3 regions of the Paenibacillus sp. SAFN-117 genome follow, and region 1 is predicted to be linked to each of the others. Evidence: riboswitches for the same ligand, from Rfam matches in the RefSeq annotation. Region 1 holds a riboswitch; each other region holds the start of a gene.
The links. A riboswitch is a leader RNA that binds a small molecule or an ion and turns the genes downstream of it on or off. The one in region 1 is predicted to bind cobalamin.
Positions count from the first base shown of each region.

Region 2: linked by a shared signal. The riboswitch ahead of ACTHRH_RS14115 (ABC transporter substrate-binding protein) and the one ahead of metE (5-methyltetrahydropteroyltriglutamate--homocysteine S-methyltransferase) in region 1 are both predicted to bind cobalamin.
Region 3: linked by a shared signal. The riboswitch ahead of nrdI (class Ib ribonucleoside-diphosphate reductase assembly flavoprotein NrdI) and the one ahead of metE (5-methyltetrahydropteroyltriglutamate--homocysteine S-methyltransferase) in region 1 are both predicted to bind cobalamin.

Region 1 covers NZ_JBQCLK010000011.1:79,830-83,905, reverse strand. Annotated here, with positions in the region: gene ACTHRH_RS09350 (sigma-70 family RNA polymerase sigma factor) at 1-193, shown strand, start outside; gene ACTHRH_RS09345 (hypothetical protein) at 436-729, shown strand; gene ACTHRH_RS09340 (thiamine diphosphokinase) at 758-1,420, opposite strand; cobalamin riboswitch at 1,607-1,798, shown strand; gene metE (5-methyltetrahydropteroyltriglutamate--homocysteine S-methyltransferase) at 1,963-4,076, shown strand, end outside.
Region 2 covers NZ_JBQCLK010000020.1:182-4,257, reverse strand. Annotated here, with positions in the region: gene ACTHRH_RS14120 (hypothetical protein) at 62-601, shown strand; cobalamin riboswitch at 759-946, shown strand; gene ACTHRH_RS14115 (ABC transporter substrate-binding protein) at 1,297-2,340, shown strand; gene ACTHRH_RS14110 (FecCD family ABC transporter permease) at 2,342-3,376, shown strand; gene ACTHRH_RS14105 (ABC transporter ATP-binding protein) at 3,382-4,076, shown strand, end outside.
Region 3 covers NZ_JBQCLK010000002.1:22,817-26,892, reverse strand. Annotated here, with positions in the region: gene ACTHRH_RS02210 (PsbP-related protein) at 1-254, opposite strand, end outside; gene ACTHRH_RS02205 (DUF4261 domain-containing protein) at 631-1,662, shown strand; cobalamin riboswitch at 1,851-2,048, shown strand; gene nrdI (class Ib ribonucleoside-diphosphate reductase assembly flavoprotein NrdI) at 2,302-2,682, shown strand; gene nrdE (class 1b ribonucleoside-diphosphate reductase subunit alpha) at 2,615-4,076, shown strand, end outside.

The DNA.
Region 1 (4,076 bases):
GAACGAAGCGCTGCTTCTTCTGAAGGAAGAAGAGAAGAAGGTGCTGATGCTCGTCTTTAACGAAGGGCAATCGCAGAGGAGTATCGCCCAGGTGCTGGGAATCTCCCAGATGAGCGTATCCCGCATTCAGAAGAGAGCGATAGAAAAGCTGAAACAATATTTGAACGGACATCAATCATTGGTGGACAAGTAACAAGACACGTCATGGGGGAATGGCGTGTTTTGTGTTTTTTTGCACTGTTGTGGGGATTTACAGAGTTCCCTGCATGCGACTGCAGAGAAAAATGGGTGAAACAGATTCGACGAAATCGATTATAATGGGGATAAGGCTTTCAAGGATCCGATAAATACCGATAAATACTATTCATTCTGTCTATAATAGGAATAAAAATCCGGATCTGGCAAAAGGGCCGGTTAAGAAAGGATGTTGCTTCAATGGGCGTTAAATTCGGCCGAGAGTATGAGGAGATTATTGAAGAATTGACCGGAGCCATGTCCGGTGTAAGAAACTGCAACGAGCTGTTCGAGATGAGCGAAGAGGATTGGCGGGAGATGGACGAGCAGGAGCGGAAGGATTGTATAACGACATTAGCCGATGATATTTTTTATGGCTTGGGCGCGGAGCCGACGATGAGCTTCGGTTCCTGTCAAATTGTCTACGACCGGGACAATCACCTGATCAAAATTGCCGCAGAGGAAAAGGTCGTTCATATTATCCGGTTAATTTAACCGTTTACCGGGATGAGAAAAAGGAAGCCTAGTCTTCCTTGCTGCGGATGACCAGAAGCTTCCCTTCGGTAAGTGTAATGCGACCGGTATCAGCGGTCAGCACATTGCTGATTCCTAACGACTGGCCGGTCTTAAGCTGCGCGTCACACAGCGGGTACAGAAACCCTTCGAGGGTGATGCCTCTTACTTCTTCTGTGAAAGGAATAAGGGAAAGATAGGCGTATTCATTGCGATGGACAATCCATTCATCGTCTATAAGCGTGATTTCGTTATATGCATCCACGATTTTGCAAGGAACGCGGGCTTCCAGCCCTTTGGCCAGCAGTTGAAGGTTGGCCATGGAATGGTCAAGACGGGAACCCATGACGCCGACCAGGACGATTTCTTGCGGGTGAAGAGCCAGCGCTTCGTTGAAAGCCATCTCCGTATCGGTATAATCCTTCATGACCGGATCACATTCTACCCAGCGTTTGCTTGATTCACGGATCCGTCCGATCTCTTCGGGGCGAACGGAATCGAAATCGCCGATCGCCAGATCCGGGCTGTACCCATGCTGTACCAGGAAGGCCGCTCCCCGGTCTGCTCCAATCAGAATGTCTCCGCGTCCAATCTCGCGAAGGGCCCAGTCCCCCAAGCTTCCGCCGCTTACGATAACAACAATTCCGCCTGTCTTAGAAGATATGGCGTTCACAGCGCACCTCCTTCTGACCTTGATTTTCACTGAAACTAACGTATCATACGAAGGAAGACTTGAAAAGTGCCAATAAGGCTGGAGAGAGTGTTCCCGCTTTATTGCAGGCTGGACACCACTTAGAAAGATTAAGCTTGATAATATATACGAGTTGTTGTATGGTTATTACCAAGTCGCATTATTCCAATTGAATAAATGGGAATAGGTGCTTGTAGGCTATGCCTTGCAAGCTTAAAAGGGAATTCGGTGTAAGTCCGAAGCGGTCCCGCCACTGTAACAAGGAAGTCGCAGCAAGAACGCCACTGGTCGACAGACCGGGAAGGCAGCTTGTGATGATGATCTTGAAGCCAGGAGACCTGCCTGTTCCAACAACACTAAATGAAACCTACGGGAGATAGGCGGGTGTTAATTAATGTCCAGTTACCTGACATAGCTGGGACATTTTCGCCATTCATTCTTTTTCATTTAGGCGGGAATGTCCTTTTTTTGTTGCATGGATACGCGTTAGAAGGGATTTGAAAGTGAGAGAGGAGAAGAAGACGATGAATACGGAGAAGAGAAATGGGCTGACCAGCGGAAACCTCGGTTATCCGCGGATTGGCGAAAACAGGGAATGGAAGAAGCAGTTGGAGGCGTATTGGGGAGGCAAGCTGGAACAGGAAGAGCTGCTGGCTTCGATGAAGGAGATCCGTCTTAACCACTTGCGCAAGCAGCGGGAAGCCGGGCTGGATTGGATTCCGGTTGCCGATTTTACTTTATACGACACTATGCTGGATACCGCCGCCATGTTTGGGCTTGTGCCGGACCGGTTCGATTACACGGGGGGCCCCGTTCCGCTGGAAACTTATTTTGCCATGGCACGGGGCAACCGTTCGGCGGCAGCTTGCGAAATGACGAAGTGGTTCACTACAAACTATCATTACATCGTCCCGGAATTCGGCGAGCGCACACCTTCGCTTGTAGATAACCGGATTCTTGCCCTCTATAAGGAAGCGAAGGAAGAGCTGGGCATCGAAGGCCGGCCGGTTCTGATCGGTCCCTATACCTTCCTGAAGCTGTCCAAGGGATATGACCGCACTCGATTCCAGGAGGTTATGCAGAGCCTGCTACCGGCGTATGCCCAGCTTCTGCAGGAGCTGGAGCAGGAAGGAGTGCAGTGGCTGCAGATGGATGAACCGGCCTTGGTTATGTCGGTGACGGACGAGGAAATGCAGGCCGTTCGGGATAGCTACCATTATCTTCATTCGGCGGCGCCCCGGTTGAAGCTTCTGCTGCAAACCTACTTCGATTCCGCCGAGCGTTACTCGGAATTGGTGGCCTTGCCGGTACAGGCGATCGGACTGGATCTGGTATCCGGCCGCACCCGGCATTTGGACGCTCTAGAGCAATATGGATTCCCGGAGGATAAGCTTCTCGCTGCGGGTGTTGTAGATGGCCGGAATATATGGCGCACCGATTTGGATGACCGGCTGCAGCTGCTGGAATCCATCGCCCGCAAGGTGCCTTACGAGCGGATGATCATCCAGCCGTCCTGCAGCCTGATGCATGTGCCGATCAGCCTGGCGGCAGAGACGGCGCTGCCCCCGGAGCTGAGGAATGCGCTGGCCTTCGCCGATGAGAAGCTGGAGGAAATTGCGCTTCTGGCAAAAGCGATATGTCTGGGGGCGGAGCAGGAAGAGGTGAAGACTCGATTGCAAGCGAGCCGTGAGGCTCTGCGGGCATTGAAGGCATCGCCTCTGAGAGCGGCTCGGGCCGGTCAGCCGGCGGAGGCGATTCTTGCAGCGAAGACAAGGACGCCGTTCGCGGAACGCCGGAAGGAGCAGCAGAAGGCTTTTAATCTGCCGCTTCTGCCGACGACTACGATCGGCAGCTTCCCCCAGACGGCGGAGGTTCGCAGGGGAAGACGACTGTGGCGCAAAGGTGAGTGGACGAAGGAGCAGTACGACCGGTTTATCCGTGAACAGATTCGCGAATGGATAGCCATTCAGGAGGAGATTGGCCTGGATGTGCTCGTACACGGGGAGTTCGAACGAACCGATATGGTGGAATTTTTCGGCGAGAAGCTGGCCGGCTTCGCCTTCACCGCCAACGGCTGGGTTCAATCCTACGGCTCGCGCTGTGTGAAGCCCCCGATTATCTGGGGCAATGTCGATTTCGTAGCGCCTATGACGGTGGAAGAGACGGTCTACGCCCAATCTCTAACCTCCAAGCCGGTTAAAGGCATGCTGACGGGGCCGGTGACCGTGTTGAACTGGTCCTTCGTGCGTGACGATATTCCGCGCAAGGAGGTAGCCGAACAACTGGCATTAGCTTTGAGAAGTGAGGTCGAAAGTTTGGAACAGGCCGGTATACGCATGATCCAGGTCGACGAGCCAGCACTCCGCGAAGGGCTGCCGCTTAAGGAAGAAGACCGCGAGGAATATTTGGAATGGGCTGTGGGGGCATTCCGGCTGGCGACATCCGGAGTGAAGGACAGCACTCAGATTCATACCCATATGTGTTACTGCGAATTCAGCGATCTGATCGATGCTATCCGCCAGTTGGACGCTGATGTGATCTCTATCGAAACCTCACGCAGCCACGGAGAGCTTCTCGAAGCGTTCGAGACCGACACATATGATAAAGGAATAGGGCTGGGCGTCTACGACATCCACAG
Region 2 (4,076 bases), on a different contig from region 1:
TTCTTCGGAACAGACTCTGTGCTATCATAGTTTTGATGCGACTTTAGTGGGGGGAGAAACGTTGAAAGCGAAGCTGGGAATAGCATGGAAGCTAATCGCGGTGCTAGTTTTGGTAGTGGTGCTGAGCGCCTGTGGAAGAGAGAGAGCGGATGTCACCATCTTCATTCTGCCGCCGGGGGGAATGGACTCCTCTGTAGCGGAAACATTGGAGAATTTCGTTCAGGACAAAGTAGGGGAAACCATGTCCGTGGATCTATTCTCCAGTCCGATCTTCGACCTTAACAAGCTGATGGTCGAAATCGCCGCCGGGGATAACGACATCATGGTTCTTCCGGAAGAGCAATTCAAGGTGTTTGCCGAACAGGGAGGCCTGCCGGGTATGGACGATCTGTTCCGTCCGGAGGATTATCCCGAAGGGGTGCTCGAAGCGCCGAATGACGAGGGCAAGCTTGAGAAAAAGCTGTACGGAGTACCGGTGAGCAAAACGGAATGGCTGCAATCCGTCGGCTACAAAGGGGCGGAAATGTATGCCTTTATCCACCCTCGGGCCAAGGATAAGGACAAGGCGGCGGAAGTGTTGAAGAAAATAATGGAATCCTAGCATAGTACGCAATTGTTTTTGAGCTGATAGATTCTGCGAAGTCATGCAGTATCGCATGTATCGTTGTAATCCGTTAACGGTAGATAATAATAGACTTGTAACTTGGGGGCGCTTCCCCTATAATCTTCTAAGAGAATATAGCTTGAATAATTGAATGGACATGTAATGCCTGCAGGTCCCGCGAACGCCATCCGCGTCCGGGTTAAAAGGGAAGCCGGTGCAAATCCGGCACGGTCCCGCCACTGTAAAATGGGAGAGTCTCATTAGGCCACTGTTGAATCCAACGGGAAGGCGAGATTTACCAACCCCATAAGTCAGGAGACCTGCCTGCAAGGTGAAGCTGAAGAAATCCTTCGAGGAAAAGGAAACCGGCTGATCAGGATGATGGGGTTCATTTGTTATCCCCTTGGATCGCTGCGCCATTATGCCCTCTATCGAACGGATGGAGGGCTTTTTTCATTTAAAGCGCGGCCAGAAAAAAGCAAGTCCCTGTTCATCAAATTTTACTGCATATAGCGGTTAGACCTTTAAAAGGATTGTCATAGAAGATTTCGTGAGTCATTTCACGATGTTCTTCTTAGGGCTGCATCATAGGTTCCGGGCGAACGGCCCGGGGGCACAGGGAAGTCATTCATCGTTTCAGGCTCTTTCTCAAAAAAAAGAATAGGCGCTGTAGACAAAAGGAGAGGAAGACAATGAGTCAAGGACGGACCGCAAAGCAGATGATGCGGACAATGACAGCTCTGCTTCTGATGGCCATGCTGGCTGTCGGGCTGCTGGGCTGCGGAGACAAGCAGCAGGACCCGAAGGGCATGAGCGATCCGGCTAAAGTGCAGGACGAGAAGGGTAAGGAAAATCAGGCGGATGGTGATAAGAAGCCTGATTCGGGGGATAAGTCTGACGATGGGAAAGCGAAAGCCGGACAAACCGAATATCCGATGAAAGTTACGGATGCTTCGGGGACGGAACTGACATTCGATAAAGCTCCTGAACGGATTGCTTCTCTGGCCCCGAGCGAGACGGAAACCTTGTTTGCGATAGGAGCGGGAGATCAGGTTGTCGGCGTGGATCAATGGAGCAACTACCCCGAGGAAGCGGCGGCGAAGCCGAAGATCGGTTCTTTGGAGACTAACCTGGAGGCTCTTCTGGCCACGGAACCGGACTTGGTGGTCGCTGCAAGCAGCAACAAAAAGGTCATTGATAAAATTCGCGAAATGAATGTTCCGGTCTATTTCTCCGCACCTAAAACTTTGGATGAAGTGATCGAAAAAATCGAGACGATGGGCCTCATCATGAACAAGCAGGAAGAGGCCAAGAAGGTGGCCGAGCAGATGAAGGCCGACCGGCAGAAAGTCGTAGACGCCGTCAAGGATGCACCGGCCAAGAAGGTCTACATGGAGTTCTCCCCGGGCTGGACCGTGGGGGAAGGGGAGTTCATGGATGAGCTGGTCAAGCTTGCCGGCGGAACGAATATAGCCGCAGGGGAGAAAGGCTGGTTCCCGATCGATCCGGAGAAGATCATTCAGGCTAATCCGGAAGTCATTCTGTATGCCGAAGGCGGAGGAATGGAATCGATTCTCGAAGAAATCAAGAAGCGTCCGGGTTGGGATCAAATCGATGCGGTCAAGAACGGAGCTCTATATCCGATTGATAAAGATATTATCAGCCGGGTAGGTCCGCGTTTGACGGAAGCGCTGCTTGAAGCGGCCAAGGCGATTCATCCGGATCTGGTGAAATAAGATGAAAGCGAAGCTGTTTGCTTATGGAGGAGGAGCCCTTATGCTCCTCCTGCTTTCCGTTACACTGAGCTTATCCTTCGGCTCGGCCCAAGTGCCGATAGGCGATGTGTGGAGGATTCTGTTCCATGCCATCCCGGGCATAGGAGATTCGATCCAGCCCGACTGGTCACCGTCCGATGAATCGATCATTCTGAAGGTCCGATTATCGAGAGTTGTGCTTGCCATCCTGGTAGGAGCATCGTTAGCCATAGCGGGGGCGGGCTTTCAAGCCGTACTGCGGAATCCGTTGGCTGATCCCTATACGCTTGGAGTCGCTTCAGGCGCCTCGGTGGGGGCGGCTTTCATCATTCTGTTCGGGCTGCAGACCTTTATCGGCCAATGGTCCATTCCGGTCGTTGCCTTTACTACCGGGATGACGACCCTGTTCATCGTTTACAAGCTGGCCAGCACCCAGGGGAAATCGCAGCTGGAAACCCTTATTTTATCCGGGGTGGTCGTGCAGGCTTTTCTCGGGGCATTCGTATCCTTCATGGTTTCGCTGTCCGGAGAGGTCGTGAACGAAATCCTATACTGGTTAATGGGCAGCCTCTCGATGCGGAACTGGGATTATTCCCTGCTGCTGCTGCCTTATTTGGGAGTCGTTGTGGTCATTCTGATCGGCTTCAGCCGGTCGCTGAATCTGCTGGCCCTGGGCGAACGTCAGGCAGCACACCTGGGAGTGCACGTGGAAAGGACCAAGCTGATCGTGCTGGTAGTCTCCACCTTGGTAACGGCAGCGGCGGTATCCGTATCGGGAGTCATCGGCTTCGTCGGACTGGTCGTGCCTCATCTGGTCCGTTTGATCGTAGGGCCCGATTACCGGATCATCATTCCCATCTCGACCATTGTCGGCGGTATTTATGTGCTGTGGGCCGATACGATAGCTAGAATCGCCCTGAGTCCGAGGGAGATCCCGCTCGGTGTAGTAACCGCCATTATCGGGGCGCCATTCTTTGCTTATCTGCTGAACAAGCATAAACATAAGAGCCGGGGGTGAATCCGATGATTGAAGTGAACGGTGTGAATAAAGCATATGGGAAAAAACAGGTGCTGCAGGATATCGGATTTCACGTTGCCCAGGGGGAGTTCTTCGGCATCATCGGGCCGAACGGCAGCGGCAAATCCACTCTGCTTAAGCTGATTTCCGCTCTGGAGCCGGCGGATACGGGAGCCATCAAGCTGGACGGCCGCGATGCGCGTAGCTACTCACGCAAGGAGCTGGCCCGCTGGATGGCCGTACTGCAGCAGGACGCTCTACCACCCATCGGCTTTAAGGTGCGAGAAGTGATCGAAATGGGGCGGTATCCTTTTCAAAACTGGCTCGGCGATGAGAAAGACGACAGCGGGGCGGTCATTGCTAAAATTATGGAACGGCTGAACTTGAATGCTCTTGCCGAGAGGTCGCTGGAGCTGTTAAGCGGAGGAGAACGGCAGCGGGTTGCCTTGGGCAAAACGATGGCGCAGCAGCCACGGCTGCTGCTGCTGGACGAGCCCACCACCTTCCTTGATATCGGCTATCAGGTGCAGATGATGGATTATGTGAAAAGATGGCAGACCGAGGAACGACTGACGGTGGTCGCTGTTCTTCATGATTTGAACCTCGCCGCCCAATATTGCGACCGGATGCTGGTTCTGCATGAAGGCCGAATGGTCCGCATCGGGGCCCCTCATGAAATGATGACGGGCGAGCTCATCCA
Region 3 (4,076 bases), on a different contig from region 1:
GCGTTTAGCGAGTCATTCTCTTTCCAATCCTTAGGAACAGTAATTTGCACGCTCTCGTCCTTGCTCTTCAGCTCTTTCCCGTCCGCCGCAGGCTTCTGGCTGGCCGTCGGGGAAGCCGAAGGCTCGGTGGATGCCGTAGGACTTGGCGAAGGGTCGGTTGTTGTCGGTGGTTTGTTATCCGAACCGCATCCGGACAAAATTCCCGCTGTTAGGACGGTAGTTGCCAACAGCACGTTCCATTTTTTCTTCATCATCGTACTTAACTCAGCCTTCTTTCTATAAATTGATAAATTAACAACATTTAATACTTTACCTAAAACTGCAAAAAAAAGAAACAGTAAGTTTGAAAAAAGTTATGAAAAATTATTTAACGGCTCCCTGATTATGAATAATTTAGCAGAGGTGGAGACGGATGAATGGCAAAATGCAAGCGGATGTGCTATATGTAGTTTCGGGGCATGAAACGATCCCTGAAGCCGGGGCCGGACCAAGGAGCGGGCTATAGCCTTGCCAATGGGATGGATAAGGCTCCGGAACGGTATCCGTCAGGAATAAGAAGGCTGCAAAGCGGATGTCGGGTGACGGTCCGTTAGAAAAAACATCAGGATAGACAGGAGGAATTTAATGATAATGGGCTGGTTAGATCTATTTCGCAAATGGAGCAAAAGCAAAGAGCAAGTGACGGAGGAAGCTCATGAACCCGCAGAAGCACCGGTGAAGCAGGAGCAGGAGCAGGAGACGATCGTGAAGTCCAAAGAGGAATTCCCCGGCTTCGCTCCTGTATGGATGGTGGAACTTCTGTACCGGCACAAGCCAATTCTGAATCAAGAACGGTTATACGCAAAGATGCAGAAATATACCGGGGAAGCCAGGCTCGACGAACATGCTCCTAAGGGTGCGCGGGATCGGGATCCGGTCGTATCGGAGGCCCATTCCGGCGAGCGGACGCGGCAAGATTTCGAACCTCTCTTATTCTATCATTCCAACTATATGGTCCAATACCGCGATGGAGTCGTTCCTGCGCAAACTTGTATCTTACCCTCTGAGCGTCCGCCGGAAGCGGCCTTGTATGAAGCTGCACTGCAGCAATCGTGGCATTGGCCGGATGCCCGCCAAGTGGTCGGAGGCTGCCGTTATTCCTTGCTGCTGACCGATTTCTGCGCGGAAGGACTGAACTATAAAGAAAGATTGAAACTGTTTCAGAGCGCTCTGTGCGCTCTTCTGGAAACGGCGCCTTGCGAGGCCATCTATTGGAAAACAAGCGGCAAGCTCGTTCAGCCCGAGGAATATTTACGGGCAATTTCTGAAGGGGAATGGCTGCACGGGGCTATGAACGTGCGATTATACAAGGCGGAAGGGGACGGGACAGGCCAGCCGGAAATGCTCGTCGATACATGCGGTCTTGCCGCGATGGGGGTGCCTGACCTGCAGTGTCATTTTACCGGTCTTGATCCGAATGAAGTAGCCACCATACTCGTCGATCTCGCCTATTATTTGTATGAAAGGGGCGACATCATTCGAGACGGGGAAACGATCGGTTCCGCAGAGAGCCAGCGTTGGCGCTGCGAGCATCAGCACTCGTTAAATGAACCGCGAAGGCGTGTGATCGACCTCAACCCGGGTGAGCCTTATTCCGCAGGAGGGCAGCTTCATGGCCGTTAAAGAGACGGCTGGAATAGCAGGAGAATTATTTACCTCAACGGCGATGTCCGTTATGTAAATCTATGAAAATATAAATATGCCAAAATGCCTCTTGATTGTTACAGAGAAACATTGTATATTACGTTAGGAGACTATATTTAGTGTTCATCTTCGACGACAGATACTAGATATAGAGAGTTAACTGAATATAACAGATAGAGAAGAAGGTGTCAGATTTGACTTAATAGGGAATCCGGTGTGAATCCGGAGCTGTCCCCGCAACTGTAAGTGCGGATGAAATGAGCATACCACTGTATAGGCAGCGTCTTGGGGCGGGTCTATACGGGAAGGGCTCAAAGTAGGATGAAGCACAAAGCCAGTAGACCTGCCTTCTATCTCTGCAAGTTTCGCATCTTCGGGGAATGAGAGGTTGAAACGACACGGAGCAGAGCCCATTTTATGGCTCTGTAGCTTTCATGCTGTCGTTTTTGGCCCACCACCGGCGGATGGGCCATTTTTAATGCATTGGAAGTTCTAAATTCCGGGGCTTGGCGGAGTTAATTGCTGCCAGCCGGCATCCTGCTATCACATTTTACTTCAAAAGTGGATAGGTAGATTGCTATGGAACGACCCCGAACGTGGATGCCCATGGAGGTAGCTATGCTTATCGTATTTGACTCTAAGACAGGAAACGTGAAACGGTTCGTGAACAAATTGGAGCTGGAATGCGTTCAAATTACGGAAGGGTTAACCGTCGACCAGCCCTATGTGCTGATTACTTATACTACGGGTGTGGGGCAGGTTCCGCAGACGACCCTGAAATTTCTGGAGGAAAATAGCCGGTGGCTGCAAGGGGTTGCTTCCAGCGGCAATATGAACTGGGGAGCCCGTTACGGCTTGGCCGGAGACCGGGTGGCCGAGATGTACTCGGTGCCTTTGCTGATGAAATTCGAGCTGAGCGGCACGAACAAAGATGTCGAGCGATTTAAACAGGAGGTCAATCAAATTGTCCACGCAACTTTCCAATTGGATACAGCTTAATAATGAAATTATGGTGCTTAAGGACGGCAAATTCCAGTTTGACAAAGACCGGGAGGCGGCCCGAAGCTATTTTGTCGATTATGTGAATCAGAACACGGTTTTCTTCCATGATCTGAAAGAGAAGATCGATTATTTGATCGAGCACGACTATTATGAGAAAGAGCTGTTCGACAAATACGACTTTGCCGAAGTGAAGAGCTTGTATGAGGGGCTGTATGCCCGGAAGTTCCGCTTTCCGTCCTTTATGAGCGCTTTTAAATTTTACAACAATTACGCGATGAAGACGAATGACGGGACCAAGTTTCTGGAGCGGTATGAAGACCGGATTGCGGTCGTAGCGCTGTTCCTGGGCAACGGCGATATGCAAAAGGCGAGGGAATATGCGGATCTGCTGATTTCTCAGGAATATCAGCCGGCTACGCCCACGTTCCTGAACGCAGGCAAAAAGCGGCGCGGGGAGCTGGTCAGCTGCTTCCTGCTGGAAGTGGATGATTCGATGAACTCGATCGGATTCGCGATCAATTCGGCTCTGCAGTTAAGCAAGATCGGCGGCGGTGTCAGCCTCAATCTAAGCAAGATCCGTGCGGCCGACGAACAAATTAAAGGGCTGGACGGCAAAGCAAGCGGAGTTCTGCCGGTTATGAAGCTGTTCGAGGATGCCTTCTCCTATGCGAACCAATTGGGCCAGCGTGACGGCAGCGGGGTCGTTTACCTCAACCTGTTCCACGCCGATATCCATGAGTTTCTGGATACGAAGAAGATTAACAGCGATGAGAAAATCCGGATCAAGACGCTTTCCTTGGGCGTCGTTGCTCCTAATAAATTTTTCGAATTGGTGGAGCAGGATAAAGACATGTACCTGTTCTATCCGCATACGGTTTATCGTGAGTACGGAATGCATCTGGACGATATGGATATTACGGAAATGTACGACGAGCTGGTCAATAATCCGAATATCCGCAAGAAGAAAATCGTCGCCAGAGACCTCATCATAAAAATTGCGCAAATTCAGATGGAATCCGGCTACCCATACATAATGTTCGTCGATAACGCCAATGAATATCATGCCCTCAAAAAAATCGGCCGGGTGAAGTTTTCCAATCTGTGCAGCGAAATCGCCCAGCTTAGTGAAGTATCCACCATTAACGATTACGGGGTAGAGGATGACATCCATCGCGACATTTCCTGCAACCTGGGATCGCTGAATATTGTGAATGTGATGCAGAACAAGCGGATGAGGGATACGGTTCATCTGGCCATGGATGCGCTGACCGAGGTGAGCGACCGCACCAACATTGCCATCGTTCCTTCTGTCGCCAAAGCTAACCGGGAGCTTCATTCCGTCGGCTTGGGGGCCATGAACCTGCACGGATTTCTGGCCTCGAACAAAATTC